Regions from separate parts of the Pantoea sp. USHLN298 genome, predicted to be linked through region 4. Evidence: predicted binding sites of a transcription regulator. Region 4 holds the regulator's gene; each other region holds the start of a gene.

Region 1 (7,666 bases), on a different contig from region 4:
TTATTTAGCCTTTCGTTTTTGTCTTTTATGTCCTCAAGAATATCTCTTTTACCTCTATTACCTAGACATAAAAGAAAATATTCATACTCGCTGAAGATTTCATTTATTGTTTCACTAAAACCCTCATCCGAACTCTCATTCGCTATATTGAAAACCCGCTCTAAGGGTGACTTTTCAAGTAAGGATGATAAATAATTAACTCTATCTTCAGTTCCAAGATTTTGATCACTAGCTGCAGCGATTGTCATTATTCCTGCAAAGTATAGTAGTTTCCTAGAGAATCTTAGCTTTATATTTCTTGTTCCCCATGACTTTCCATCGGCATCTACTTTGTGCTGGAAGTCAGTAGTTATAGTTCTATAATATCTAATTATATCGTTCAATAGATATTTGTCGATTTTTCCATCACTCGATGAATTTAAATATTTATTAATAAGTGTTTTTCTGTAGCTATCGAAAAGCAATTCATTATAAATAGCTTTTCCTTCTAATAAGAACAGCATACGCCTTGTTAAAGATTGATTTGTATCCTGATTCCCACCAATATTTGCAAGAATGCTATCGAAGACATCAACTGCATCAGCACCGAAAGTACCAGTATCTCCTGCCTCTTTTTTAATATATTTGTTTATGCATTCTTCTATGTCTTTCTTTTTTTCTAGCATAAAATCTTTCGTTGAAGTTTTATCACAAAATATAAAAAGGTCCATATCAGACTCTACGGATGCTTCATGCCTGCCAAAGGATCCTGTTGTTATAATTGTAAACTCTACATCCTTGTGCACTTCAAACATCGAATCCAAATCATGCTTAAGTTTTGATAAAATATCTTTACTATAGGATATTGATGAGTCTATATTTGTGTGTGTTTTTATCAAGTCATCATAAGACATCTTTTTTCTCCGCTTCAGTTAAAAATTTACTTCCCGGTAAATGTTAAGTTCATCATTATCTATTATTTTTTTATGCTTGCTATTTATGTATCTTTTTTTAATGTTTTCTTCATGTAACACCACTTCATATTTTCTTGTTGTGTACTCTAAATCATAACTTTTTATACAAGATGGCATATCATTGTTTTTTAATGCTGATAGCCATTTGAACAACATTGAGTACTTACCTCTCCAGTTCTTCTCTTCCGCAAAAAGATCTTTGTGTTCAATTTTATTGTATTCAATAAAGAAAATCTGGCTTGCTTTGTCAGACAAGATTCCATGCTTTGTATTTATGAAATTATTGTAAACAAATTGCTTCGTTTTCCAAAAATCGTCTAAAGTTTGTAATCTTTTTGATTTGCTTATGCAAGCATTATCTATAAATGCAGCTCTAGCAATAGATATTCTGTTTAAAACATTACTTTGATTTATCCCTTTATATTCAACACACCTTATTATTCCATCTATTGTGTCGGCATTTATTTTACTATTGAATATATCTGCGCCATCGTCTTTTGCTTCAAAATTAAGAAGACTTACAATGAAATTAATATCAAAACTCTTAGAAAGAGCGTCTTTTAGTCCACTATCCTTCCATGCACTGCCATTAATAATATTTTCGCCAATTTCATGGTGTCCATACCCAAAGTGCTTTTGGATATAAGGCTCAGCACTGTGTGATAGGGGTATATGGCCTATATCATGAAGTAATGCTGCGGCCACGATATGCTCTTTAAGCTCGTGGCTATAATTTCGTTCTGTTGCAATGTAATTGGCTATTCCTGCAACAAATAATGAGTGAGATGCTCTATTTCTATCTATATTAGATAGATAATTTCTTTCACTATAATCGATGGCACCTAAAAAGGATATATCAAATAGCCGCTTAAAAGCAGCTGTTTGAATTATACCTAACAATGTCTCGGAATTTTGTAGATCTTTAACCCAATATCCGATACTTTCTTTTTCAATGTCATTATCATTGTCAGGGATGTTAAAAAACTGTTTCATACACTCCCTCTAAAATCACCTGTGAAAAGTTGACTTTAACATCTAATCGCCTCTTTTGCGTACTAAATCTAAGCATGAATGTACATCATCATTAGAAATCATAAGTACAGATAAAAGAAAAAACACTCATTACGTAAATTATTAATTATAAATCAGATAGTTATTCATTTTAAATGTGTGGAAAAGCTTAAGATGACAAGCCTCTTTAGTGGCTCAAAGCACCCTAAGTTTATCTATAGTGGCGTACCAAATTTGTCCACATAAACAGTGCTGAAAATGTCAGCTCCTGGCACAAAGATAACCATTGACAACAGTAGCACCTCATAGCTTCAAATTGCGGATAGTAGCTTGGATAGCTTTTTTTATCATCTTGGCTAAGGTGATCACCTTAAGTGCACACTAGTGTACATCCCGCCCCAAACCATTCACCACCTAACCCAATGAATTTAATAAAAAAAACAAAATTGAACAGTATGAACACTTTTTCATAAAATCATTTTTTGGGATTTTAGGCTAGCTGTTAATAATTCTAGCAAAGCCGTTCCGGGGTATGAAATCCTACAATTGGTACACGTTTAGGTACACGCACCAAAGCTGAATTTAATAAAAACACTTAATTTCATAAGCTTGAAGAGCCTATTCAGATTCCGCCAGCCCTTCCTGGTGATGGTTACCAGAACCATCGTCGAAGTCCTGAAAGCCCGCACGGCACAAGCCTTGCGGGCTTTTTGTACCCCCAATCCGGGAATTTCAGGCAACTGGTCAACTTTTTCGATAAACGTCTTTAGTGCATCATCTCGGAAATCAATTAGTGCATCATCCTGGAAATCAAAAGGTACCGGATGGCTTTTCTGGCAATCAACCCTCTCCTACGCACCATCTCAGCGCACTGATTTTTTGCACTCCATAACATTCACTTCCCTAATCATTCCATTACCAATTGAATTTAATGACTTTTTCAAACTGGCACACATCCTGCTAATGGCTTTACGTCTACATCTGCGTATCGGGATGAAGGTTCCGGGGATTGAGCATTAGCAGGCAATTCGACAAAAAAGTGGTTAAGCAGAGCAAAGCGTAATTTTGGAGACAGATAATGGCCTTGATGAGCGAACCGGTGGTAATAGCGAAAAACAGCAAGTGGGTACAGCTTCTGCTTGGATTACTTTGCATGGCGTCAATTTCCAGCCCGCAGTATGTCTGGACGCTGTTAACCAAACCTATGATTGCCAAACTCGGCGTCGGACTGGCGGAACTACAGGTAACGTTCTCGCTGCTGATTATTCTGCAGACCTTCTTCTCACCCTTCCAGGGTCGGCTGGTAGAGCGTTTTGGCCCACGTCTGCTGATCTCTATCGGTACACTGATGGCGGGTTTTAGCTGGGTAATCGCCGCCCGGGTCAACAGCCTGACTTCACTGTATCTGGTCTATGGCTGCCTTGGCGGACTGGGTACGGGTATTGTTTATATCGGCGTGGTGGGACTGGTAATGAAGTGGTTTCCACAGCAGCGCGGTTTTGCCGCCGGAACCGTGGCGGCGGGCTACGGCATGGGGGCAATTTTTACCACCTTCCCGATTTCCATTTCTCTAAACAGCTACGGGCTGGAACAGACAATGACCCTATTTGGCCTGCTCTTTGCCGCCGTGGGTTTTCTCGCCAGTCAAAGCCTGAGACTGCCTGAAACCAGCATGACGAAGTCGGTCAACAAAATACCGTCGCCTGTGCCGGACCAGCGCCAGTTCAGCTCCGGAGAAATGCTGCGCCAGCCACTGTTCTGGCTGATGTTCATCATGATGACCATGATGTCGACATCGGGACTGATGGTGACCTCGCAGATGGCAATTTTTGCCGAAGACTTCGGCATCAGCAAGGCGGTAATTTTCGGTATGGCCGCGCTGCCCCTGGCGCTGACTATCGACCGTTTCACTAACGGTTTAACACGCCCACTGTTTGGTTTTATTTCTGACCGCTACGGCCGCGAAAATACTATGTTTGTTGCCTTCGCGCTGGAAGGTGTTGCGATGACGCTGTGGCTTGCCTGCCGCGAAGATCCGTTGCTATTCGTACTGCTTTCAGGCGTAGTGTTCTTTGGCTGGGGTGAAATCTTCTCGCTGTTCCCATCCACACTGACCGACACCTTTGGCAGTGAAAATGCTTCAGCGAACTATGGTTGGTTGTATATCTCACAGGGTATCGGCGCAATCTTTGGCGGTCCGCTGGCGGCACTGATGTATCAGCACACCCATAACTGGCACCTGGTCTTTGGCTGCGCTATTACCTTCGACTTTATCACCGCGGGTCTGGCGTTATGGGTGCTCAAGCCCTGGCGTACGCGATTCCTGCACGCGCAAAATAATCTTTCACACTGATTATCGGGTAGTGAACAAAGCTCGTAAAACCGCTTCCCCGACGACGTGCAGTGCCATTGAAAATATCCCGTCAGTCAGGCTGCGGACACAGAAAACAGCCGGGACCTCAACCGTCCCGGCCAGAACCTTACGCCAGAAACTATCATCAACCGCAGCGAAATACCTGCTGCCATCTTCGTTATAGCTATAGTCGTCACGGTTGAGATTTTTATCGGTCAGATTCAGAACCCCTGTGCGGATCTTTACCGTTTTATTCGCCTTATACGACTCGCCTGTATTCCAGATGGAGTATCCGCCCAGCGCATCGGAACAGTATAAGGACGACATTAGCCCGCGTACCACTTCGATAGGTTTGATCGATTCCGCGGGGATCCAGCTCAGATTGGAATCGTTATGTCGGAGGTGGTTTTTCTCCACCACGGCACACTAAGCGCCATATTAAGACACTCCCGCGCTGAGCCTGCACCAAAAAAGGGCATTGGACGTTGCAACATTACCGCTTTGCACCGTTTCGCTTCTTCAGATGCTGGCACACTTTATGCTTGAGTAGATTGACAGCCTTTAACGTCTGCGAGGTGACGATGCTGAATATCAATCTCTCCGCTTCACCCTTTTTTGATGAGATGCTTCTGGCTGAAGGTGAGCACCGTGACCACTACGCCGCCTACTGGCAATGGCTGCAACAGGCTGATCATCAGGCTGTACAGCGCAAGCGGGAAGAAGCCGCCCTCCTGTTTCACCGGGTAGGTATTACCTTCAATGTCTACGATGACGATAATGGTGCTGAACGGTTGATCCCGTTCGACAGCGTGCCACGTATTATACCGGCCGCCGAATGGGCCATGCTCGATGCCGGCATCCGCCAGCGTGTGCAGGCACTCAACGCCTTCCTCTACGATATCTACCATGAACAACATATTCTGAAGGCGGGAATCATTCCGGCAGAACAGGTTCTGGCTAACGAACAGTATCAACCCTGTATGCAAGGTGTTGATCTTCACCGTGATATCTATGCGCATATTGTTGGCGTAGATATGGTGCGCAACAGTGATGGCGAATATTACGTCCTGGAAGATAACCTGCGTACCCCCTCCGGCGTCTCTTATATGCTGGAGAACCGTAAAATGATGATGCGGCTCTATCCGGAACTCTTTGCGCAGCAACGTATTGCTCCCGTAGAACGCTATCCGTCGCATCTGCTACAAACGCTTCGCGAAAGCTCACCCATTAACGATCCCACCGTGGTGGTATTGACCCCAGGCCGCTTTAACAGCGCTTACTTCGAACACAGCTTCCTGGCCCAGCAGATGGGCGTTGAGCTGGTTGAAAGCGCCGATCTGTTCGTTAAGGATGGCATGCTGTTCATGCGCACAACTGCCGGGCCATGCAGAATACATGTCATCTATCGTCGGGTTGATGATGCCTTCCTCGATCCGCTGGCATTCCGCCCGGACTCCATGCTCGGCGTACCGGGACTGCTGTCGGTTTACCGGGCTGGCAATGTCGTCCTGGCCAACGCCATCGGCACTGGCGTAGCTGATGACAAATCAATCTATCCTTACGTACCGGATATGGTGCGCTTTTATCTGCAGGAAGAACCGATCCTCAATAACGTGCCAACCTGGCAGTGCAGACATAAAAATGAGCTGTCGTATGTGCTGGCCAACCTCGAAAAAATGGTCGTGAAAGAGGTTCACGGTGCTGGCGGTTACGGCATGTTGATTGGACCCGCCGCGAACAAAGCTGAGCTCGCCCACTTCCGTGACCTGTTGCTGGCTCGTCCGCAGAATTATATCGCGCAAAACACGCTGGCGTTGTCCACCTGTCCCACTTTTGTCAACGACGGCCTGGCCCCACGTCATATCGATCTCCGACCCTTTGCGCTGAGTGGTGCGGAGATTCGACTGGTGCCCGGCGGCCTTACCCGCGTGGCGTTGACGGAAGGTTCGCTGGTCGTCAATTCGTCACAGGGCGGCGGAACCAAGGACACCTGGGTACTGGAGGATGATATATGCTGAGCCGGACAGCCAGTGAACTCTATTGGATGGCCCGCTATCTGGAGCGGGCAGAAAATATCGCCAGGGTACTGGACGTCACCAACAAGCTGTCGATGATGCCAATCCGCAATGGGGGTAATCATGATCTGCTGGTACCGCTCAACCTGACCAGCACCAGCGAGCTGTATGCTGAGACCAACCTGACACTGACGATGCCCAATCTGGTCAGTTTTTTCGCCCTGGATAGCCGGAATTACAGCAGCATTTTTAGTTGTCTGCAGATGGGCTGGAACAACGCGCATGCGGTACGTGGCAGCCTGTCATCCGAAGTCTGGGAATGTATCAATGCCACCTGGATCGCGATGAAATCGATACGCCGTCAGGGCATAGGCTCAGACGGTGCCGATGCCTTCTTTGACTGGGTGAAAGAGCGATCTCATCTGTTCCGTGGTGCCATGTTCGGTACCCTGCTCCGCAGCGACGCGATGCACTTTATTCGTCTCGGGACGTTGCTGGAACGGGCTGATGGCACTGCCCGTCTGCTGGAGGTGAAAAACAGACTGATGGATATTGATGACGATCCGGTGCGCGAATATTACCGCATGGACACACTGCTGCAGGCGGTAAGCGCGCGCGAAGCCTACCATAGTATTTATAAGCAGCCGCTGAGCCGGGAGACCATCGCCGAACTGATGATCCTGCGCAACGAGCTGCCGCGTTCGTTGCTGGCGTGTATCAACGATATGGTTCAGCAACTGGAGCTGATAGGTGGCCGTGCAAACCAGCCACGCCGCCTGGCGCACATCCTGCACGCCGAGTTGCGCTTCAGTTCCATGAAAGACCTCAGCAGAATCGGGCTGAACAACTGGCTGGAAGCCTTTCTCACCCAGTTAAACGAGATCGCCGAAAGTATTCATCACACTTATCTGGAGGCGCAATGAAACTTAGCATTGAGCACAACACGCATTATCGCTACGACCAGGCGGTGCAACGCAGTATCCAGTACCTGCGGCTGACGCCTCAGGAATCGTCTCATCAACGCATACTATCCTGGGAACTGACCTTACCGGATAAGGCGGTTTGCACCACTGATGCCTTCGGCAACATCATGCATGTGCTGACACTCGATGAACCGCATGAGTCCATCACCATTCAGGCACATGGCGTGGTGGAGATTGAACACGGCATTGAAGATCAGGCTCAGGGGCATCTGTCGCCGCTAGTTTTCCTGCGCCACAGTCCGCTGACCCAGCCCGATGCGGCGATTCAGGCTTTTGCCCTGCACTATTATCAACCCCAGGCGATTCTGACCACCCTGGAAAACCTGATGGGAGACCTGCTGCTCAGGATGC
Region 2 (7,666 bases), on a different contig from region 4:
CAGCACCACCCGCAAAAAGGTCTGGCTACGGGTTAAGCCCAGCACCCGGCCCGCTTCCCACTGCCCTTTTGGCGTCACCTGAATACCGGCGCGGATGATCTCGGTGCTGTAGGCGCCGAGGTTGATCAGCATCGCCAGCAGCGCCGCTTCGCCAGCGGTGAGTTTCAGGCCCAGGTTAGGCAGACCAAACACGATGAAGAACAGTTGCACCACGAACGGCGTATTGCGGATCAGCTCGACGTAGACGCCCCACAGACGGCTCATCCAGCTCGGTTTGCCGCTGCGCAATGCTGCGCCGACAATGCCAAGGCTGACGCCGCCGACGGTGGCCAGCAGCGTCAACTGGATGGTGACCCACAGGCCGGAGAGCAGCTCCGGCCAGTAAGGCCACAGGGCGGGAAAGTTAAGTTGCCCGATCATTATCCGTTCCTCAGGCGCCGAGGCTGGCGGGCAGCGGGGCTTTCAGCCACTGTTCTGACAGGCTATTCAGGGTGCCATCTTTGATACCCTGCTCAATCAGCGCATCAATCTTCGCTTTCAGTGCCGGCTGGTCTTTCTTCAGGCCAATAAAGCAGGGCGAATCTTTCAGCATAAACTGCGCCACCGGGGCTTTGGCCGGGTTCTGGCGGGCAATCGCGGCCACGACCAGGTTACCGGTCGCCACATACTGCACCTGACCGGAGAGGTAGGCTGACAGCGTGGTGTTGTTATCTTCGTAGCGTTTTACCTGGGCGTCCTTCGGTGCCACCTCACTCAGCACCATATCCTCCACCGCACCGCGTGTGACGCCAATCGACTTGCCGCTGAGTGCCGCCGCCGATTTGATCTCTTCGCCCTTCGGCCCAAAGACGCCAAGGAAGAACGGCGCATAGGCGCGGGTGAAATCGATCACTTTTTCACGTTCAGCATTTTTGCCCATGCTGGAGATCACCAGATCGACCTTGTCGGTTTGCAGATAAGGCACCCGGTTAGCACTGCTGACCGGCACCAGCTGTAACTTAAGTTTCATCTGCTTCGCCAGGTACTTCGCCATGTCGATGTCGTAACCCTGCGGTTGCAGATCCGTGCCGACTGATCCAAACGGCGGGAAATCCTGGGGCACAGCCACGCGGATCACGCCACGCTGCTGGATATCCTGCAGTTGATCGGCCAGCGCGCTGCCCGCCTGTGCCATCAGTAATGCCGCTGCGGCAACCGCCATCAAAACTTTTTTCATTATGCACCCCGGTGAGATTGTGTGAAACAAAAGATTCTTTAGCTTCCAATCTGCAACTAATGTGCCAATGAGCGCAGCGGGAGAAAAAAGGTGGAGTGGCAATGAGATGGTGAGAAAAGCGGCGTTATCCGCCGCGATACGCCGTCGGGAAAGGTTGTACTAAAATGGGGCAAGGCACCAAAACGGTGCCTGTTAGCGGTGCTCCAGCTCGTCAAACTGCTGGTAAAGGTCGGCAATCTGATGAATGCGCTGGCGGCCCTGCGCCAGCATTTCATGCAGTAGCGCGTTGGCGATCAGGTTGATCAGGCTCATTGCCGAGGCGTAGCTATCAAAGGCCGAGACGCTGTCGAGCGGCGCACAGAGCTGCCAGCGTGCCAGCGCAATCACCGTTTGCGCCTGCGGCTCACACAGCGCCAGCAGCGGGATGCCGGCGGTTTGTAGCTGCTGCATCAGCGGGCGAATCATCCGGGTGCGACGGCGGAACGCCATCACCACCACCATATCGTCCGGCGTAATATCCACCAGCTCCTCGGCCAGCGTCTGGCCTGGCTGCGGCAGAATATGCACCTGCGGCCGCGCCTGCATCAGCTGCTGACGCAGGTGCAGCGCCACCGGATAAGCGTTCCGCATCCCAATGATAAACACCCGTTTTGCCTGCGCCAGCTGCTGGATCACCTCGCCGAAATGCTGCGCGTCCAGGCTATTGACCCATTGCGTCAGGTTAGCCATCTCCTGCTTATAGTGGCGCGACAGCAAGGTGTTGCCCTGCACCGCATCGCGGTTATCGGTCAGCGGCATACCGCTCTGTCGCAGGGTACGCAGCTCATCGCGCATCTCTTTATACTTTTCATAGCCCAGCCGTTTGAACAACCGGCTGACGGTGGCTTTCGACACGCCGCTGAGCCGCGCCAGCTCGGCGCTGTTGTAGCTGATCAGATCGTCAAAATGGTCAAAAACAAAGTCAGCAATACGCTGCTCTTGCGGTGAGAGCTGGGAATAGTGGCTTCTGAGTCGTTCATCAAGCTGTTGCATAACAGGTCCTGTAACTTTTGTTTCAGCTGAAGCTAGCATAATTTGCGCCAGGTTAACGCGGCTGTCATAACGGCCGGAATGAAAACTGGAACAGCTCTTGCTTTGTATACCGTTCTGTCACCCGATAACAGAACGAGAAAAGCATGAATCAAAGCAATATGGCCCCGCAGGGGATGGCGGTGACGCCGCACCATCTGGCCAGTGAAAGTGCGCTGGCGGTGCTGCGTGACGGCGGCAACGCCATTGAAGCGATGGTGGCGGCGGCCTCAACCATCGCCGTGGTCTATCCGCACATGAATGGCCTTGGCGGCGACGGCTTCTGGCTGATTATGCCGCCGGGCGGCGATCCTGTCGCGATTGATGCCAGCGGCGCCGCCGGATCGCTGGCCCACTTCGACTTTTACGCCGATCATCAACAGATCCCGCATCGCGGTCCGAAAGCCGCATTAACCGTTGCCGGCACGGTCAGCGGCTGGCAGGAAGCGTTACAGCTGGGCGCGGAGCTGGGCGGTACGCCGCTGCCGCTGGCGCGTCTGTTGCGCGATGCCATTCGTTATGCCGCCGATGGCATTCCGGTCACCGCTTCGCAGACCGCCGCCACGACGACATTCCGCCACGAGTTGCAGCATCAGCCCGGCTTTGCCGCCACGTTTATGCCCGATGGCGATGTGCCGCAACCGGGCAGCCGCTTTACTCAGCCAGCGCTGGCGCAAACGCTGTGTCAGCTGACGGAACAGGGACTCGACAGTTTCTATCGCGGTCCGCTGGCGCGCCATCTCGCCAGTGAGCTGTCAGCGCTGGGTATGCCGATCACCCTTGAGGATCTGCAACAGCAGCGCGCCCGCCGCTGTACGCCGCTGCATCTGTCACACAGCGAAGGCGATATCTGGAATATGACGCCGCCGACCCAGGGCATGGTGTCGCTGGCGATCCTGGGCATCACCGACGTGCTGGAGATGGGCGACGCCACTGAAGCGCAGACTATCCACCGCATCGTTGAGGCGACCAAAAAAGCCTTTGCGCTGCGTGACAAACACATCACCGATCCGCGTCACGTTACCGAAGATTTGCAGGCGCTGCTCGACAGCGATCATCTTCGCACGCTCGCCAGCCAGATTGACGATCGCCAGGCGGCGCCCTGGGGCAACGGCCGCGGGCCGGGCGATACGGTCTGGATGGGCGTGATGGACAGCAGCGGCCTCGCAGTATCGTTTATTCAGAGTATCTATCACGAATTTGGCAGCGGCGTGGTGCTACCCGGCACCGGTATCACCTGGCAGAACCGCGGTGCGGCCTTTAGTCTCGATCCCGATCATCTGCTGGCGCTGGCCCCTGGCAAGCAGCCGTTCCATACCCTGAATCCCGCGGCTGCGCGGCTGAAAGATGGCCGCACGCTGGTTTATGGCTCGATGGGAGGCGACGGCCAGCCACAGACCCAGGCGGCGATTTTTACCCGTCATGTGATTCAGGGCCTGCCGCTGCAGCAGGCGGTGAGCGCGCCACGCTGGCTGCTGGGCCGCACCTGGGGCCAGTCTTCCGACTCGCTCAAACTGGAGAGCCGCCTGGCACCGGAAACGGTGGAGCAGCTGCGCCAGTGGGGACATCAGGTCGAACTGCTGCCGGCCTTCAGTGAATTTGTCGGCCATGCGGGCGCAATTGTGCGTCACAGCAATGGCATGTTTGAAGGCGCCAGCGATCCGCGCAGCAACGGCAGCGCCGCCGGTTTTTAACAGGAGCCCACCATGAACTCACCAGACTGGACCCACTACATCGCTCATATGGAGCAGATACTGCAACTGGAGCTGGATGACGCCCGGCGCGCAGAGTTATTAATCCAGCTCACGCGAATTGCGCAGATGGCGGAGCCGCTGATGGCTTATCCGCTCGACGATCGGCTGGACGTCGCGGGAGTGTATCAGGCATGAAATTGAGCGACGTTTCGATTCAGGCATTACGGCTGGCGATCCACAGCGGTGAGATCAGCGCCAGAGAGGTGGCTGAAACCACACTGCAGGCGATTGAGCAGCACAATCCACAGCTCAATGCATGGACTGAGGTGACCGGGCAGCGGATGCTGAAAGAGGCAGAGAGTATTGATGCAAAGCGGCAGCGCGGTGAAGATCTGCCGCCGCTGGCGGGCATTCCCTACGCGGTAAAAAACCTGTTTGACGTTGCAGGCTACAGTACGCTGGCCGGTGCCAGCCTGTTCAGCCAGCGGCCCGCGGTGCGTGCCGATGCCTTTGCCATCGACCGGCTGCGGCAGGCGGGCGCGACGCTGTCGGGTATGCTGAATATGGACGCCTACGCCTATGGCTTTACCACCGAAAACAGCCACTACGGCGCGACCCGTAATCCGCGCGACCTGAGCCGCGTAGCTGGTGGCTCATCGGGCGGTTCAGCCGCGGCGGTGGCGGCCGGTCTGGTCCATTTTTCACTTGGCACTGACACCAACGGCTCGATCCGGGTTCCCGCCTCGTTGTGCGGCACCTTTGGCCTGAAGCCCACCTTTGGCCGCCTGTCGCGTAGCGGCAGCCATCCGTTTGTCGCCAGCCTTGACCACATCGGTCCCTTCGCCCGTCGGGTCGACGATCTGGCGCTGGTCTATGACCAGCTACAGGGCGCAGACAGCGCCGATGCGTTTCAGGCCAGTCGTCCTGCTGCCGCGACGCTGCCAGGCTTGTCCCGGGGTCTGGAAGGGCTACGCTGCGGCGTACTGGGCGGCTTTTTCAGTGAATGGTGTGATGAGGAGGCGCGGGCTGCGGTGGCCGTTGTTGCCGCCGCGCTCAACGCGCAGGACGAGGTGATGATGCCGGAAGCCGAGCTGGCACGCTCTGCGGCCTTTATCATGACGGCGGCGGAAGGCGGCACGCCTTATCTGCCCGCCTTGCGCCAGATGCCGGAACAGTTTGAGCCCAACTCGCGCGAGCGTTTACTGGCGGGGGCGATGATGCCCGCAGCCTGGTATCTGCAGGCGCAGCGTTTCCGCCGCCATTTCCAGCAGCAGGTGCTGCCGCTGTTCAGCAAGTTTGATCTGCTGATTGCCCCGGCGACGCCGTGCAGCGCGATCACCATTGGACAGCAAACGATCACCATTAATGGGGAGGAACTGCCCGCCAAAGCCAGCATGGGTATGCTGACGCAGCCGATCTCGTTCCTGGGATTGCCGGTCTGTACCGTGCCGCTGGCGACCCGAAGCGGTCTGCCGATTGGCCTGCAGTTAATCGCCCGTCCCTTTAATGAAGCCGCGGTGCTGCGGGCTGCCTGGGTACTGGAGCAGCAAGGGTTCACCGTGGCGCAAATCAACATGGCAGGAGCCTGATGGACATTCAACAGATCAATTTACCGCAGATAGTCAGTGAAGTGACGGCGCAGTTTACCCGCTACGAGCAGGCGCTGATCGGCAACGATATCGCCGAACTGGATGCGCTGTTCTGGCATGATCCCCGTACCGTGCGGCTGGGTGCCGGTGAGAATTTGTATGGCATTGATGAGATCCGCGCATTCCGGGCGGCTCGCCCTTCCGCCGGGCTGGACCGGACGCTGCGCAACACGGTGATCACCACCTTTGGCGAAGATTACGCGGTGTGCAGCACCGAGTTTACCCGCGCCGGCAGCGATAAAATCGGCCGCCAGCAGCAAACCTGGGTGCGGTTGCCGCACGGCTGGTGCATCGTTGCGGCGCAGGTAAGCCTGATGAGTTAAGCGGGCTGGCGAGGCGTTTCATCCGCCCTGACGGCTGAATGAAACGCCTTGCAGTCATCAGGACGCGTCGGGTGCCGGATGCGTTTTGATCCAGTGATCGGCAATCTGCTGACGGCTGCAAATCCAGACGTCATCGTGCTGCTGGATATGGTCGAGGAAATTCTGTAAGGCACGGAATTTTCCCGGACGGCCCAGCAGGCGGCAATGCATCCCCACCGACATCATTTTCGGTGCGGTTTCGCCCTCTTCATACAGCACGTCAAAGGTATCACGCAGATAAGTGAAGAACTGTTCAGCGGTGTTGAAGCCCTGTGGCGAGGCAAAGCGCATGTCGTTGCACTCCAGGGTATAAGGGATGATCAGATGCGGTTTGACCGTACCATCCTGGCAGGTGACCTGGGTCCAGAACGGCAGGTCGTCGCCATAGTAATCACTGTCGTAGCTGAAACCGCCCTGCTCCACCACCAGACGTCGGGTATTCGGGCTGTCGCGCCCGGTATACCAGCCGGTCGGCGCTTTACCAAACAGGTCGAGCAAAACGTCCACCGCCTGCTGCATGTGCTGGCGTTCGGTTTTTGCGTCCATGCCCTGATAGTGGATCCAGCGCCAGCCGTGGCTCACCACGTCGTAATCCGCCTGTTTGATCGCCTCAACGATTTCCGGATGACGCGCCAGCGCCATCGCCACGCCAAACACGGTTAATGGCAGACCGCGCTTCTGAAATTCGTTATGGATGCGCCAGAAACCCGCGCGTGAGCCGTACTCATACAGCGACTCCATCGACATGTGGCGATCCGGATAACTGGCCGCGCCAATGATGTCGGAAAGGAATTGCTCTGAGCCGGCATCGCCGTGCAGCACGCTATTTTCCGCCCCTTCTTCGTAATTCAGGACAAACTGCACCGCCACGCGGGCGTTGTTGGGCCAGGCGGCGTGCGGCGGGTTAGCGCCATAACCGATTAAATCGCGCGGATAGTTTTTGTTAAAGCTGTACTCTTTTTTCTCTGCAGCGTCAGTCATTACTCGCTTCCTGTGATCAATCGGGAGAGTTCCGTTAGTTTAGATGCTGAAACGCACCTGAGAGAGGTTTCTGCAAAGGCCAGGCCAGATCGCCATGTTTACTGGTGCCAAAGCCTAGCGCCACCAGCGACTCCACCATTTTGACCGCCGCCCCCACGCCATCAATCACCGGCAAACCGAGTTCCTGCGTCAACGAAGCGGCCAGCGTTGCCATGCCACCACAGCCCAGCACAATCGCCCCGCTGCCATCTTCACGCTTCGCCTGAATGCAGCGCTGACGTACCTTCTCCTGCGCAACACCGCTGCCATCTTCCAGCGCCAGTACCGGCAGATCGATGGCGTGCAGCGCCGCGCAGTGATGGGTAAAGCCATATTGTTGCAGCAGATGACGCGCAATGACCAGGGTGCGTGGCAGCGTGGTGACAATCGAGAAACGCGTCGCCAGCAGCGTCGCGGTGTGCATCGCTGCTTCCGCTATCCCCACCACCGGCCCGCTGGCCAGCTCCCGCGCCGCCAGTAAGCCCGGATCGCCGAAGCAGGCAATGACATGACCGCTGACACCCTGCGCTTTACCCAGTTTGATCTGCTCCAGCACGCCGATAGCGGCTATCGCTTCATCGAAGTGCCCCTCAATCGACGGCACGCCGTGTGCCGGACAGACGGCCAGAATGTCGGTGCCGGGTGCCGCCACGGCGC
Region 3 (7,666 bases), on a different contig from region 4:
CGGCTACGCTGCAGCATCAGTCGGGCAAACAGCACGCGTTGCAGTTGTCCACCGGATAAAGTAACCGGCTGCGCATCGGCGTACTCTGCCATCTGCACCGCTTCCAGCGCCTGCCAGATCTCCCGACGTAATGCCCGATGAATGCCGCCAAACCAGCCGCAGCGCGGCCAGCAACCGATCGAAACCAGTTCATATACCGTCAGCGGAAAACGGGTTTCCAGTTCACTACGCTGAGGCAGCCAGCCGGTATCACGGCGGGTGACCTGCAGCTGGCACCGCCCTTTTACGGGCGGTAGCAGCCCGGCGATGGTCTTTAGCAGCGTTGACTTGCCGCTGCCGTTAGCGCCGACCAGCGCGGTCATGCTACCCGGCACGATCTGACCGTTTATTTCCGGTGTCACCTGCTGTCCCTGGTAACCCGCCTGTAGCCCGTGAAACACAATCATCCGCTGATTCCCCACCACATGGCTGCCGTCAGTAGGGCGATGAAGAGCATCGCCACGGCCAGTCGTCCACCCAGTGACATTAACAGTCCACTCTGCCGCATCTTTTCACCATTATGTTATAACATAACAACTATACTATCTGATGTTGCCGCCCGGCAACCTGCCCAATGTGTATCAAAAAATATATTTAATCCGGCGGCGAGTCGGTCCCGATGCAGGCAGCATGGCGATGACGTCAGGTTTATCGTAGGGAAAATGCCCGAAATCGACAATTTCATTCGCGGCTGGCTTGCAAAGCGGTTGCAGAAAACCAATGATAGGTTTATCAACTGTTATTAACGGATCGGTTATGCTGTCACGAATTGAATGCGATATTGCACAGGACGAATCGGACTGCGCAAAAATAGCAGCGATTGTTCAGCGGAATATTCTCAAAATATCGGATGGGCTGGTAGGCGATTTACACTGGTATTCACAAGATGCCCGATTAGTTCCAGGCAGCCTGAAAATTATTTCTGTGGAAAAGCAGGGGCCCAATAGTTTTAAGTTACTTTACGATTATGCCTGGAATTTATTTAGTCCCTGCCTGGATCTAAATGAAACCGTTAGCCAGTCAGAACGGGTTTCCTTTCATATTGAGCCCGGTGCGCTTGTGTTTGATGTGATCGGCAACCAGCGGCCTTCGCCCGCCGACGAATTGTAATATTTAGTAATGGAGGTGAGCAGAACTAATGGTTTTACACTATATTTGACGAATCCCGTTTAATAACTGCCTGATAAATCGCTTCCTGGCCGCTTTACCCTATATCGCCGCCGCGCGGCAACTGTGCTAGCTATGGAGGGGAAAAAGATGGACGAATACTCACCGAAACGGCATGATATTGCCCAGCTTAAATACCTGTGTGAGAGTCTGTTTGACGAGAGCATGGCAACATTAACGGATAGCCATCACGGCTGGGTTAATGATCCCACTTCTGAAAGCAATTTACAGCTCAACGATTTGATCGAGCATATCGCCTCTTTCACCATGAATTACAAAATTAAGCACGTTGAAGATGAAGCGCTGATTTCGCAAATCGATGAATATCTTGATGATACCTTTATGTTGTTCAGCAACTATGGTGTCAATACTCAGGATCTGCAACGGTGGCAACGTTCAGCTAAACGCTTATTTAACCTGTTCACTGAAGAGTGCGCTTTTCTCCAGCAACCGAGCCATTCATTATAAGTACTGACGTGAGAACGGTTTATTTATGAACAAAAACCTGACTAAAACGGATTATTTGATGCGACTGCGTCGTTGTCGCTCAATCGATACCCTTGAAAGGGTCATTGAAAAAAACAAGTATGAATTACCTGAAGATGAGTTAGCGGTATTTTACTCAGCGGCCGATCATCGCCTGGCTGAACTGACGATGAACAAGCTTTACGATAAAGTACCAGGTTCGGTGTGGAAATTTGTGCGTTAATTTGCACAACCCTTTCGTTCGATTGCCTCATCCTAAGCATTTAATACTCTCGCCTGCCGGCAATGGATCGGCCTCAGGCGAGTTTCGCCTGTCTGGAATCTGATAAGGGATAGGTTATGCGGGAGATAAAAATGGTGGGGGCCCTGCCAGCTACATCCCGGCACACGCGTCACCTGCTGCGGCTGCTTCCTTCCGGACCTGACCGAGTTCACAAGCTAGCATTGCGGGAGAACCAACAGGGCCCCCATTGACAAGCCCTCATTTCGAGAGCGCAGGCATTATCGGGGAAGGCCCTGGCAATTGCAAGCGCAGTCGGGACGACCGTTGGTTTCTTGAACAACCCACAGTTTGCCGCGTATCACTGGGGTTTGACGTGGTAAAGTTGACGCCCTTTTTCCAGACGGGATAAGCAGATGGATCAGCCTGACAGTTTTCAGCAACGCATCTGGCAAATTGTTGCCGCGATTCCTGCGGGCCAGGTCGCGACCTACGGCGATGTCGCGCTGCTAGCGGGCTCTCCACGCGCCGCCCGTCAGGTCGGCGGTGTACTGAGTCGCCTGCCGCAGGGCAGCACCCTGCCCTGGCATCGGGTGGTTAACCGGCATGGGGCGATCTCGCTTCAGGGGGACGGACTGTTTCGTCAGCGCGATGCGCTGGAGGCGGAAGGTGTAGTGGTGAGTGATGATGGCCGCATCGACCTTGAGGCCTACCGCTGGCGCTTTTAAGCCCGAAAAGGGGCGACAGAGTCGCCCCACAGTAAGTTACATGCTGGTCGGGGCTGGCACAGAAGCGGACGGCGTCACCTGAGTCGGTGATGTCGACGGCACGGTGGTCGCGGCACCCGGCTGGGTTGGCATCGCCATTGACGGTACCGGCACCAGCAGCAGCTCAGCTTTGGTGCCACCCTGGTTAATCACTGGCTTCACGCCTTCGGTAATAAAGGCCAGCTTGCCATCAATCGAGATAGCGGCGCTCAGCAGAATACGCGCGTTCGGCTGAATGTCGGCTGGGTTAAACGGCAGCACGAACTGGAACGGTGCCTGTTTACCTTCGGTGCGTACCACGCGCTGTGACAACACTTTCGATGGCGCATCGGCCACAGAGGCGTCAGAGAGCGTCACGGTGAGCACCGCATCCGGCGGCAGCGCAATACGCTGTCGGATATAGACCGAACCGCTGACGTTAGGCTGCGCAATCGCCGCCTGCTGTCCCGCCACGGCCGAGCCCAACGTTGGAGTTGGTACCGGTTTACCTTTGTCGGCGCATCCTGCAACAGCCACCGCCATAACTACCCCACTGAACACATGCCAGAGTTTCATTGATGTCGTCTCCTTTTGATCAAAATGATTTTCGGCAGCGAATCCTGCGTACAGCGCTTCACTCGCCGTATGTGCTTAATTCTGGCACAAAATCGGGAGTTTGCCTGGCGACGGCAAAGAGGAAAGTCTGATTGACGTGAACTGGTCGGATCTTTCACACTGAGCGGGTCACTATATTGAGGAATGCGCCATGAGCCAGGCACTGCAAAATCTGCTGAATTTATTAAATCTGGAAAAGCTGGAAGAGGGTTTGTATCGCGGTCAGAGTGAAGATCTGGGGCTGCGTCAGGTGTTTGGCGGTCAGGTAGTCGGACAGGCGCTGTATGCAGCCAAGCAGACGGTCGCGGAAGATCGCATCATCCACTCCTTTCACAGCTACTTCCTGCGGCCCGGCGATAGCCAGAAAGCGATTATTTATGATGTTGAAACCCTGCGTGACGGCAAAAGCTTCAGCGCCCGGCGCGTTAGTGCGATACAGAATGGCCAGCCGATTTTTTATATGACCGCCTCATTCCAGGCACCGGAAAGCGGTTTTGAACATCAGAATGCGATGCCCGAGGTGGCCGGTCCTGAGAATCTGCTCTCCGAGCAGGTGATGGCGCAGAAAATGGCGCATATGCTGCCGGAAAAACTGCGAGAGAAATTTATCGCCGAACGGCCACTGGAGATTCGCCCGGTGCAGTTGCACAATCCGCTCAAGGGCCACGTTGATAAACCTGAACGTCAGGTCTGGATCCGTGCCAACGGCGTGTTACCGGACGATCTGCGTATCCATCAATATCTGCTGGGCTATGCCTCTGACCTCAATTTTCTGCCGGTCGCGCTGCAGCCGCACGGCAAGGGCTTTCTGGAAGCCGATATGCAGGTGGCGACCATCGATCACTCGATGTGGTTTCACCGTCCGTTCGACTTCAGCGAATGGCTGCTCTATAGCGTAGTCAGCACCTCGGCCTCGGGGGCGCGCGGTTTTGTGCGAGGCGAGTTTTATAATCAGCAAGGCGTGCTGGTAGCCTCGACGGTGCAGGAAGGGGTGATGCGCCAGCGCAGCGAATAAAAAAAGGGGCGATTGCTCGCCCCTGATTGGCTATTTAATAGTGAAGGTTACTGGTTATAGGCATTTTCGCCGTGGCTGTTGACGTCCAGACCTTCACGCTCATGCTCTTCCGGCACGCGCAGTCCCACAATCATATCCGCCAGCTTGAAGCCAATGAAGGCGACGACGCCAGACCAGACGATGGTCAGGCCGACGCTGAACAGCTGCACCCATACCTGATGGCCCATGGTCACGCCTTCTGCATAGCCGACACCGCCCAGCGAAGAAGAAGCAAAGACGCCAGTCAGGATACAACCCACGATGCCGCAGACGCCATGCACGCCAAACACATCGCAAGGATCGTCGACCCGCAGCCATTTTTTCAGGGTGGTGACGCCCCACAGACCGGCCAGTCCACCGACCAGGCCAATGATTAACGCCCCGCCGACACCCACGTAACCACAGGCTGGGGTGATGGCGACCAGGCCCGCGATGAAGCCGGAACAGGCACCCAGCAGTGAAGGTTTACCGCGTACGGCCCACTCACCAAAGGTCCATGACAGTACCGCGCCCGCCGTGGCGACCACGGTGTTCAGGAAGGCCAGTGCTGCAATTTCGTTAGCCGCCGAGGCAGAACCGGCGTTAAAACCAAACCAGCCGACATAGAGGATGGCCGTACCGGTGAAGACCATTGGCAGGTTATGCGGTTTAAACGCTTCTTTGCCGAAGCCAGCACGTTTACCCACCAGGTAAGCGCCGACCAGTCCCGCCACGGCGGCATTGATATGCACCACGGTACCGCCAGCAAAGTCCAGCGCGCCATCCTGCGCCAGGAAGCCGCCCGCCCACACCATGTGTGCGATAGGCAGGTAGGCCAGGGTCAGCCAGACGCCGACAAAAATCAGCACCGCAGAGAAACGGATACGTTCAGCGATAGCACCGACAATCAGGCCGACGGTAATACAGGCAAATGATGCCTGGAAGGCAACGTGGATATACTGGTAGAAGCTTCCCATCACCGCGGTCAGCTGAATATTTTTCAGCATCGCCCAGCCAAAGCCACCAAAGAAGGCGTTACCTTCGCTGAAGGCCAGTGAATAGCCATAAACCATCCATAATACGCACACCAGCGAGAAGGTCACCGCCACCTGAGTCAGCATCGACAGGACGTTCTTGCCGCGAATCAAACCGCCGTAAAACAGCGCAATCCCTGGAATCGACATAAACAGCACCAGCGCGGTGCAAATCATCATAAATGCGTTATCAGCCTTGTCCGCAACGGCAGGTGCAGCCATCGCGAGCGATGGTAACAGTGCCAGGCTGGTGAGGCCCAACTTAGCGAAAACTTTATTCATTTTTATCCATCCCATCACAGTACTGAGTCTTAATTACAGAGCGGCTTCGTCGGTCTCGCCGGTACGAATACGGATGACGCGCTGCAGTTCAGCCACGAAAATTTTACCGTCGCCAATTTTGCCGGTGTAAGCCGCTTTACTGATGACATCCACCACTTCGTCTAACTGGTCGTCGGCAATCGCGATATCGATTTTGACCTTAGGCAGGAAGTTCACGCTGTACTCTGCGCCACGGTAAAGCTCCGCATGGCCTTTCTGGCGACCAAATCCTTTTACTTCGGAGACGGTCAGCCCCTGAATGCCGATAGAGGATAAGGCTTCACGCACATCCTCCAGCTTGAATGGCTTAATTACGACGGTAACCAGCTTCATTGGATCCCCTCCAGCGATTAAATGAGTGAGTCTCACAGACACGCAGAGAGTTAAGCAAAGCCTGTGCCACAAATAAAAAAACAGCGGAATCAATCTCTGAGGCGAGACGGGGCAAGGCGTGTTTTAGCCGGGATCGGTGAGGAGAGGAAGGAATAGCCGCGCGTCAGCACAGCCAATGCACTCCTTTGGTGCGCCAGGCGTCAAAGGAGTGCATTTAACCAGATTATTCTGATAAAACCGCGCAAAAAAGGTGCAACTTACGCTTCAGTTGTTAAGGGGATGCCCGTCGCCAGATCATCGCCTACCTGCTGCAATTGGTACATCTGCCAGTAACGCCCCTGCAGCGCCAGTAATTGCGCGTGATTACCCTGTTCGACCACCCGTCCACGATGCAGCACCAGAATGTTATCGGCTTCGGTAATGGTTGAAAGCCGGTGCGCAATCACCACCAGCGTGCTGTGCTGGCGCAGAGTTCGCAGCGTCTGCTGAATCGCCTGCTCGGTACCCGAGTCGATATTGGCGGTCGCTTCATCAAGGATCATCACCTGCGGCAGGTCGACCAGCACCCGCGCCAGCGCCAGCAACTGCTTCTGCCCGACCGACAGATTATTGCCCTGCTCACCCAGCCGGGTATGGATGCCGTCAGGCAATGCGCGCGCCAGAGGAGCCAGCTGTACCTGCTCCAGTACCGTCCAGACCACCTCTTCGCTGATATCACGGCCGAGCCGGACGTTGGCCAGCAACGTATCCGCCAGCACCACCGGGTCCTGCTGAACCATCGCGATACCCCGCCGCAGCACCGCATGACTGAGTTCACCAATCGGACGGTCATCAATGCGAATCTCGCCGCGGGTAATCGGGTAGTAGCCCATCAGCAGGTTCGCCAGCGTGCTTTTGCCGCTGCCGGTATGTCCGACCAACGCCACAAAGCTGCGTGACGGCACCTCAAGATTGATATCGCTGAGCACGTCACGATCTTCACGGTAGGCAAAACTCAGATTCTTCAGAGTCAGACGACCTGACGCCAGCGGCTGAGAATCGGGTCCATAGTGCTGCTGCGCTGCATCCATCAGTTCGAAGATACGCTCACCGGAGACCACCGCCTGCTGCAGCATCGACTGCTGCGTGGTGAGCTCAATCAGAGGCTCATTCAGCCGGCCCAGATAGGTAATAAAGGCGTACAGCACCCCGACTTCAAACACGCCAGGAACGGAGAAACTGAACAGCATCAGCAATCCGCACAGCACCATCGCCGAAAACAGGCTTAACAGCGGGCGCAGCAGAAAACCATCCAGCCGCAGCGTTTCCATCCGCGCCAGATAGTGAGAACGACTCGCCTCCCCCATCCGCTCGCCAAAGCGCGCCTGCTGACGAAACTGCTGGATGACGCTCATGCCGCTGATCACTTCGTTAAAGCCATTATTGATGTCAGCCAGATAGCTGCGGACCCGACGGGCAATCGGCGTGCTGTAACGCTGATATATCAGCATGACCACCAGCACCAGCGGAAAGATCATCATCGCCACCAGCGCCATGCGCCAGTCAAGGCTGAACATCGCCACCATCATGGCACCCACCAGCGCCGCGCTGCGCAGTACCGTCGCCACCACCGTGACATAGAGATCGCGGATCACCTCGGTGTCATTGGTCACGCGTGAAATAATCTGTCCGA
Region 4 (7,666 bases):
GGGCAATAACGGTGAAGAGCTGAAAGCCTTTAATGTGCGGGACGGCTACGGCATACGTTGCCTGCTGACCTCCGATGTGGAAGTGGCTATTATTACAGGCCGTAATGCGCGTCTGATGGAAGATCGCTGTAAAACGCTCGGCATTCGTCATCTTTATCAGGGACAATCGGATAAGCTTTTGGCCTATGGCGAACTTCTGGATAAACTGTCTCTTTCCGATCGGCAGGTCGCCTATATCGGTGATGACCTGATCGACTGGCCGGTGATGGCAAAAGTGGGATTAAGCGTGGCGGTGGCGGATGCACATCCGGTGCTGTTGCCGCGTGCGCACTACGTGACGCGCATTGCTGGCGGACGCGGCGCGGTGCGTGAACTGTGCGATCTTATCTTAATGTCGCAGAACAAATTTGAGGATGCCAAAGGGCAATCAGTATGAGTAAAAGCAGGCGTTGGATGACGCTGATTCTGACCTTGATTGCACTGGTTTTAATCGGCTGGAATCTTACCAATCAGGATGAGAGTACGCCGGTTGCCACCGATGATCAGGCACCGACCTATACCAGTGCGGATTCACACACCGTGGTCTACAACCCACAGGGTGCGCTGTCGTATAAGTTGATCTCCGATAAAGTGACCTATTTTTCGGATCAGGAGATCAGCTGGTTTGATAATCCGGTCATGACGACTTACGACGAAAATAAAGTGCCGACCTGGAAACTCCGTGCGGACAAAGCAAAGCTCACTAAAGATCGTATGCTCTATCTGTATGGTCATGTTGAACTGAACACGCTGACGCAGGATTCTCAGCTTGAACGGGTCAAAACCGACAATGCCCAGATCAATCTTGTCACTCAGGATGTAACCTCTGACGACCAGGTGACGTTATATGGCCGTAGTTTTAACTCCACCGGCATGAAAATGCGCGGCAATTTACGGACAAAAAACGCCGAGTTAATCGAAAAGGTCAAAACTTCTTATGAAATTCAAAATGAACAAAAATAGCCTCAGGTTTTTACTGGCCAGCATGCTGCTGGCGAGCAGCGTACCTGCGCTGGCCCTGACCGGTGACTCGGATAAGCCCGTCAATATTGACTCACAGAACCAGGCGCTGGATCTGCAGGGCAATGTCGCGACCTTTACCGGCAACGTTATCGTCACCCAGGGTTCGATCAAAATCACCGCTGATAAAGTGGTCGTGACCCGTCCGGGCGGCGACAGCAAGAAAACCATCGTCGATGCCTACGGCAATCCGGCTACCTTTTACCAGATGCAGGACAGCGGCAAACCCGTTCAGGGCCACGCGGCAAAACTGCATTATGAACTGGCTAACGACTTTGTAGAGCTGACCGGCAACGCCTTCATTGAGCAGCAGGACAGCAACATCAAAGGCGATCGCATTACCTATCTGGTGAAAGAGCAGAAAATGCAGGCGTACAGCCAGGGCCAGAACAAGCGCGTCACTACAGTGCTGGTGCCATCGCAACTGCAGGATAAAGGTTCGTCCAACAGCGGAAAGAAGAGTAACTGATAGCTATGGCCACATTAATCGCAGAAAACCTGGCGAAGGCATATAAAGGCCGTCGCGTGGTAGAAGATGTCAGTCTGCAGGTAAAGTCCGGCGAGATTGTCGGCCTGCTGGGCCCGAACGGCGCCGGTAAAACCACCACTTTTTACATGGTGGTCGGTATTGTGCCGCGCGACGCAGGCCGCATTATTATTGATGATGAAGATATCAGTATCCTGCCGCTGCACGCCCGCGCGCGCCGCGGTATCGGCTATCTGCCGCAGGAGGCCTCGATTTTCCGTCGCCTCAGCGTCTACGATAACCTGATGGCGGTCCTGCAAATCCGTGACGATCTCACTGAAGAGCAGCGTCAGGATCGCGCCAACGAACTGATGGAAGAGTTTCACATCGAGCACCTGCGCGACAGCATGGGCCAGGCGCTATCCGGCGGTGAACGCCGCCGGGTCGAGATCGCCCGCGCGCTGGCAGCGAACCCCAAATTTATCCTGCTGGATGAGCCGTTTGCCGGTGTTGACCCGATCTCGGTCATCGACATCAAGAAAATCATCGAGCACCTGCGTGACAGCGGTCTGGGCGTATTGATCACCGACCATAACGTGCGCGAAACCTTAGCGGTGTGCGAACGGGCTTATATCGTGAGTCAGGGTCACCTGATCGCGCACGGCACGCCGAATGAAATTCTGGCAGATGAGCAGGTTAAGCGGGTTTATTTGGGTGAAGAGTTCAGACTCTGATAAGGTGTCGTAAATACTGATGTTTACCTGGGAACTACCATCCTGTCTATGAAGCAAGGTTTGCAACTCAGGCTCAGCCAACAGCTGGCGATGACACCGCAGTTGCAGCAGGCGATTCGCCTGCTGCAACTCTCTACGCTTGAACTCCAGCAGGAGTTACAGCTGGCACTGGAAAGTAATCCGCTGCTTGAACAGACCGATCTGCATGAAGAAATCGACTCTCGTGAGGCTCAGGAAGGCGAAGCGCTGGATACCCGTGAAGCGCTTGAGCAGAAAGAGATGCCTGATGAGCTGCCGCTGGATGCGACCTGGGATGAGATTTACACTGCCGGCACGCCGTCAGGCACCGGTACCGATTACCAGGATGATGAATTACCGGTTTATCAGGGTGAGACGACCCAGTCACTGCAGGATTACCTGATGTGGCAGGTTGAACTGACGCCGTTCAGCGATACCGACCGCGCCATTGCCACCTCGATCGTGGATGCGATCGATGACACCGGATACCTCACCGTTTCGCTTGAAGAGATTCTCGACAGCATCGGCAACGATGAGCTTGAGGCCGATGAAGTGGAAGCGGTGCTGAAACGCATTCAGCGCTTTGATCCGATTGGCGTTGGCGCACGCGATCTGCGTGACTGCCTGCTGGTTCAGCTGTCGCAATATGCGCCCGAAACGCCGATGCTGGCGGAAGCCCGGCTAATCGTCAGTGAACATCTGGATCTGCTGGCTAACCACGATTTTCGCAGCCTGATGCGGGTTACGCGCCTTAAAGAAGAGGTGCTGAAAGAGGCGATGCTGTTAATTCAGTCGCTGGACCCGCGTCCCGGTCAGTCGATTAATACCGGCGAACCGGAATATGTCATTCCCGACGTGCTGGTGCGTAAAGTCGGCAACCGCTGGACGGTTGAGCTTAACGCCGACAGCGTTCCGCGCCTGAAAATCAATCAGCAGTATGCCGCCATGAGCGGGGCGACGCGCAACGACAGCGACAGCCAGTTCATTCGCAGTAACCTGCAGGAAGCGCGCTGGCTGATTAAAAGCCTGGAAAGCCGCAACGACACACTGCTGAAGGTGACGCGCTGTATCGTCGAGCAGCAGCAGGCGTTTTTTGAGCAGGGCGAAGAGTACATGCGCCCGATGGTGCTGGCTGATATCGCACAGGCGGTAGAGATGCACGAGTCGACCATTTCCCGCGTGACCACGCAAAAGTATCTGCACAGTCCGCGTGGCATTTTTGAACTGAAGTACTTTTTCTCCAGTCATGTGAATACTGAAGGTGGCGGCGAAGCCTCATCGACGGCGATTCGCGCGCTGGTGAAAAAATTAATCTCGGCGGAAAATCCAGCCAAACCCTTGAGCGACAGTAAACTCACCTCCATGTTATCTGATCAAGGGATCATGGTGGCACGTCGTACCGTCGCCAAATACCGCGAGTCTTTATCCATCCCGCCATCGAACCAGCGTAAACAGCTGGTTTGACAGAAATGAGAAGGAAGACCTATGCAGCTGAACCTTACCGGGCAAAATGTTGAAATCACCGCACCACTGCGCGATTTCGTCAGCGGTAAATTTGCCAAACTGGAACACTATTTCGAACATATCAATCAGGTCTATATTGTCCTGAAGGTCGAGAAGGTCACGCAGGTGGCCGACGCAACGCTTCACATCAACGGTGGCGAGCTGCACGCCACGTCGGAAGCGGAAGATATGTATGCGGCCATCGATGGGCTAATCGACAAGCTTGCCCGTCAGCTGACCAAACACAAAGACAAACTGAAAAAACACTAACCTTCACGCTCGCTAAGCGCGCTCTGCGTGCAGAGCCGACAGTATGGGGCGGATATCCGCCCCGTTTTGTCATCTAAGCAAGCGCCATTCGCTCTCAGCATCATGACAGGCTGAGGGTTAATGACCAGGTTAACTCGCAAGTGAAACGATAATGAACAACGATCTAACACTGGAATTGAGCACAGTGCTTTCGCCCGACTGCACCCGCAGCGGCGTACACTGCCAGAGCAAAAAACGCGCGCTGGAAATTATCAGCGAACTGGCCGCTAAGCAGCTCAACCTGCCGCACCAGACGCTTTTCGAAGCGATCCTCACCCGTGAGCGCATGGGCAGTACCGGCATTGGTAACGGCATTGCCATTCCGCACGGTAAGCTGGAAGAGGATACGCTGCGCGCTGTCGGGGTGTTTATCAGCCTTGAGCAGCCGATAGCGTTTGATGCCGTTGATAATCAGCCGGTAGATCTGTTGTTTGCCCTGCTGGTGCCGGCTGACCAGTGCAAAACTCACCTGCACACCCTTTCACTGGTGGCGAAGCGTCTGGCGGATAAAACCGTCTGCCGCCGTCTGCGCGCCGCGCAGAGTGATGAAGAGCTTTATGCCATTATCACAGAAGGCCAGTCAGAGCAGTAACGCGTCTTTACCGGCTGCGAGCCGGTTTTAAAACGGGAGAGAAGGTCATGGTGCTGATGATCGTGAGCGGTCGGTCAGGCTCGGGGAAGTCAGTGGCGCTGCGCGCGCTGGAAGATATGGGTTTTTACTGCGTCGATAACCTGCCGGTGGTGCTGTTGCCCGAGTTAGCGAACTCGCTGGCGGAACGCAACATCTCGGCAGCGGTGAGTATCGATGTCCGCAACATGCCTGAATCCCCTGAAGTTTTTGAAACCGCGCTGAATAATCTGCCCGACACATTTTCGCCTCAGCTGCTGTTTCTTGATGCCGATCGTAATACCCTGATTCGCCGCTACAGCGATACCCGCCGTCTGCATCCGCTCTCCAGTAAAAACTTATCGCTGGAAAGTGCCATTGATGAAGAGAGCGATCTGCTGGAGCCGCTGCGTTCGCGTGCTGACCTGATCATTGATACCTCAGAGATGTCGGTGCACGAACTGGCGGAGATGCTGCGTACCCGACTGCTGGGCAAGCGTGAACGCGAGCTGACGATGGTGTTTGAGTCGTTTGGCTTCAAGCACGGTATCCCGATTGATGCCGATTATGTGTTTGACGTGCGCTTTCTGCCGAACCCGCACTGGGACCCTAAGCTGCGCCCGATGACGGGCCTCGATCGGCCGGTTGCCGCCTTTCTCGATCGCCATACCGAGGTGCATAACTTCATTTACCAGACCCGCAGTTATCTGGAACTGTGGCTACCGATGCTGGAAACCAACAACCGCAGTTACCTTACTGTCGCTATCGGCTGTACCGGCGGGAAACATCGTTCGGTCTACATTGCCGAGCAGCTGGCGGACTACTTCCGTTCACGCGGCAAGAATGTCCAGTCACGCCACCGTACGTTGGAAAAGCGTAAATCATGACCGTCAGACAAACCGTTGAAATCAAAAATAAGCTGGGCATGCATGCCCGGCCAGCTATGAAATTGTTTGAACTGGTGCAGAGCTTTGATGCTGAAGTGCTGCTACGCAACGAAGCCGGCACCGAAGCCGAAGCCAGCAGCGTGATTGCGCTGCTGATGCTCGATTCGGCACAGGGCGGACATATTGAAATCGAAGCCAGCGGACCGGAAGAGATCCCGGCGCTGGCTGCGGTTATTGAGCTGTTTGAAGCGGGCTTTGATGAAGATTAAGGCTTAATCCAGCCGGTTACGCTGCAGGAAGCCCTCGCCGCCCAGCTGGCGCATCTGACGCAAAATCCACTGCTGGCGCTGCCGTACGTAGCCCGACGGTGCCGCCGCACGGAAACGGATAGGATTAGGCAGCACCGCCGCCAGCAACGCCGCTTCAGCGGCCGTCAGCCGACTGGCTGGCTTGTGGAAATAGCGCTGTGACGCTGCCTCCACGCCAAACACCCCTGGCCCGAACTCGGCGATATTCAGATAGACGGTTAAAATACGTCGCTTGGTCCAGACCGTCTCAATGCCCACCGTCAGGCCCGCCTCCAGCCCTTTACGAATCCAGCTGCGTCCATCCCACAGAAACAGATTTTTAGCCGTTTGCTGCGACAGGGTTGAGGCACCACGCATCCGGCTATCACTGTTATCCAGTACCGACTCAATCGCCGCGACATCAAAACCCCAGTGAGTCGGGAATTTTTGATCTTCAGAAGCAATCACCGCTAATTCCATCCAGGGAGAAATATCATCGTGCCCGACCCAGTCCGAATGGGCCACATAGCTGAAGTCTCCGCGCAACCAGGCGCCCAGCTGACGCTCAACCATCACTGCCGAGAACGGCACTGGCAAAAATGAAAACAGCAAAATGCCCGCCAGCCAAATCCCCAGCCACGCCAGAATGAGTCGGATAGCAATCCGCTTAATACGTTGCCCGACGCTTCCTTTATGCTTACTCATGCAATCTTCCCATACTTGTTTCAGGCGTTAATCAATTACTCGCGTAATCAGTGCGTAGTAAAACCATTTATCGCCGTTTTCGGTGAAAATGGCCGTGCGGTTTCCAGACTTCGGGCCGCTATTTTGCATTAAAAAGCTGCAACAGATCGAAATAGTTCAAGCACTTCCGTAAAAAAGGAATCGGTTCCATTCCTCAGCATTGCTTAGCACCTTTCCAGATAAACGCTTATTAATTGGTGATAAGCATTAATTTGAATCATTTACCATGCTTAACTATCCTGTTTTTCTGGCTTCGATATTTTTCATTGATTGCCTACGATTATTCGCATAATGCATCAATTTTTCGCCACTACCTCCCGGCTGGCATGGCTGAGTTGCTTAACTTATGACCCGCCCTGACGGTCGGGGATGGCGGTCAGCAGCCTGAAGAAGCGAAATCTTTTTTTCCTTTCCAAAACGTTTTGGATAAATCGCGCCATTTTGCACCCCCGCCGAGTAATATCAGCGCGTTAGCAGTGCAGATCCGCCTGACAGAGCGGCGGCTTCGCCTGACCCCTTCCCCCGGTCTGTCGCTGCCGTCCGGGCGCGTTAAAAGCGCGCAAAAAGCGGGAGAACTGATTAAAATTACCGCAATGCAACGCAGAAAATGATTCCTTACTTGACTGTGTTGCCAAATTAATGTTTTCTGTATTTAAACGCTGCTCAACATCACACATTTTAATGAATCTTGTAACACGTTAAGATGAATTTGCTAAGGTGATGGCAGAGTTAACCAATACCATGCGGCTGCATTTATTACTCAAAGCATAGCAGCCGCTACTTTTTCCCTGGTGTTGGCGCAGTATTCGCGCACCCCGGCCTCGGCTGGGGTCATTTTTTTCTGGCGGATGAAACTTCCTGTTCCGCTACCCAGTCGCGCAGCACCTGCACATCATGTCGCCACTCCTGCTTCAGCTCATCAATCCATTCGACGACGTTATCCCACCAGGCTGGCAGTTCCGGGCTCTGGATCTGTTTTGCCAGCAGTTGCAGATGCTGTAACCCCACCGATCCCGCCGCGCCTTTGATTTTGTGACCCTCTTCAGCGATGC

Evidence for each region. Region 4 encodes sigma-54, which starts transcription at its own class of promoters, with help from an activator protein. Its sites were predicted from a motif close to GTTGGCACANNTTTCGCTNT; they were not measured.
Region 1: a site for sigma-54 is predicted at 4,843-4,862, ahead of WFK59_RS10890 (circularly permuted type 2 ATP-grasp protein). Genes of this name have one in related genera too.
Region 2: a site for sigma-54 is predicted at 2,333-2,352, ahead of WFK59_RS00095 (gamma-glutamyltransferase family protein). Genes of this name have one in related genera too.
Region 3: a site for sigma-54 is predicted at 6,046-6,065, ahead of glnK (P-II family nitrogen regulator). Genes of this name have one in related genera too.

What each region holds. Positions count from the first base shown of each region.
Region 1 is NZ_JBBCRO010000003.1:628,870-636,535, forward strand. Features, by position in the region: gene WFK59_RS10870 (nucleotidyltransferase domain-containing protein) at 1-893, opposite strand, end outside; gene WFK59_RS10875 (HD domain-containing protein) at 912-1,946, opposite strand; gene oxlT (oxalate/formate MFS antiporter) at 3,043-4,317, shown strand; partial or broken gene WFK59_RS10885 (hypothetical protein) at 4,453-4,614, opposite strand; gene WFK59_RS10890 (circularly permuted type 2 ATP-grasp protein) at 4,899-6,335, shown strand; gene WFK59_RS10895 (alpha-E domain-containing protein) at 6,329-7,255, shown strand; gene WFK59_RS10900 (transglutaminase family protein) at 7,252-7,666, shown strand, end outside.
Region 2 is NZ_JBBCRO010000001.1:9,736-17,401, reverse strand. Features, by position in the region: gene WFK59_RS00110 (amino acid ABC transporter permease) at 1-420, opposite strand, end outside; gene WFK59_RS00105 (transporter substrate-binding domain-containing protein) at 431-1,216, opposite strand; gene hpxU (MurR/RpiR family transcriptional regulator HpxU) at 1,409-2,248, opposite strand; gene WFK59_RS00095 (gamma-glutamyltransferase family protein) at 2,392-3,978, shown strand; gene hpxX (oxalurate catabolism protein HpxX) at 3,991-4,173, shown strand; gene WFK59_RS00085 (AtzE family amidohydrolase) at 4,170-5,567, shown strand; gene hpxZ (oxalurate catabolism protein HpxZ) at 5,567-5,950, shown strand; gene puuE (allantoinase PuuE) at 6,008-6,970, opposite strand; gene hpxA (allantoin racemase) at 7,005-7,666, opposite strand, start outside.
Region 3 is NZ_JBBCRO010000001.1:162,990-170,655, reverse strand. Features, by position in the region: gene WFK59_RS00870 (metal ABC transporter ATP-binding protein) at 1-446, opposite strand, end outside; gene WFK59_RS00865 (hypothetical protein) at 796-1,149, shown strand; gene tomB (Hha toxicity modulator TomB) at 1,297-1,674, shown strand; gene WFK59_RS00855 (HHA domain-containing protein) at 1,700-1,915, shown strand; RNA gene ffs (signal recognition particle sRNA small type) at 2,057-2,153, opposite strand; gene WFK59_RS00845 (MGMT family protein) at 2,329-2,640, shown strand; gene WFK59_RS00840 (YbaY family lipoprotein) at 2,677-3,234, opposite strand; gene tesB (acyl-CoA thioesterase II) at 3,425-4,288, shown strand; gene amtB (ammonium transporter AmtB) at 4,336-5,622, opposite strand; gene glnK (P-II family nitrogen regulator) at 5,656-5,994, opposite strand; gene WFK59_RS00820 (SmdB family multidrug efflux ABC transporter permease/ATP-binding protein) at 6,252-7,666, opposite strand, start outside.
Region 4 is NZ_JBBCRO010000004.1:409,365-417,030, forward strand. Features, by position in the region: gene kdsC (3-deoxy-manno-octulosonate-8-phosphatase KdsC) at 1-436, shown strand, start outside; gene lptC (LPS export ABC transporter periplasmic protein LptC) at 433-1,002, shown strand; gene lptA (lipopolysaccharide ABC transporter substrate-binding protein LptA) at 977-1,528, shown strand; gene lptB (LPS export ABC transporter ATP-binding protein) at 1,534-2,259, shown strand; gene rpoN (RNA polymerase factor sigma-54) at 2,308-3,741, shown strand; gene hpf (ribosome hibernation promoting factor) at 3,763-4,050, shown strand; gene ptsN (PTS IIA-like nitrogen regulatory protein PtsN) at 4,202-4,681, shown strand; gene rapZ (RNase adapter RapZ) at 4,729-5,583, shown strand; gene npr (PTS phosphocarrier protein NPr) at 5,580-5,852, shown strand; gene mtgA (monofunctional biosynthetic peptidoglycan transglycosylase) at 5,856-6,575, opposite strand; gene arcB (aerobic respiration two-component sensor histidine kinase ArcB) at 7,446-7,666, opposite strand, start outside.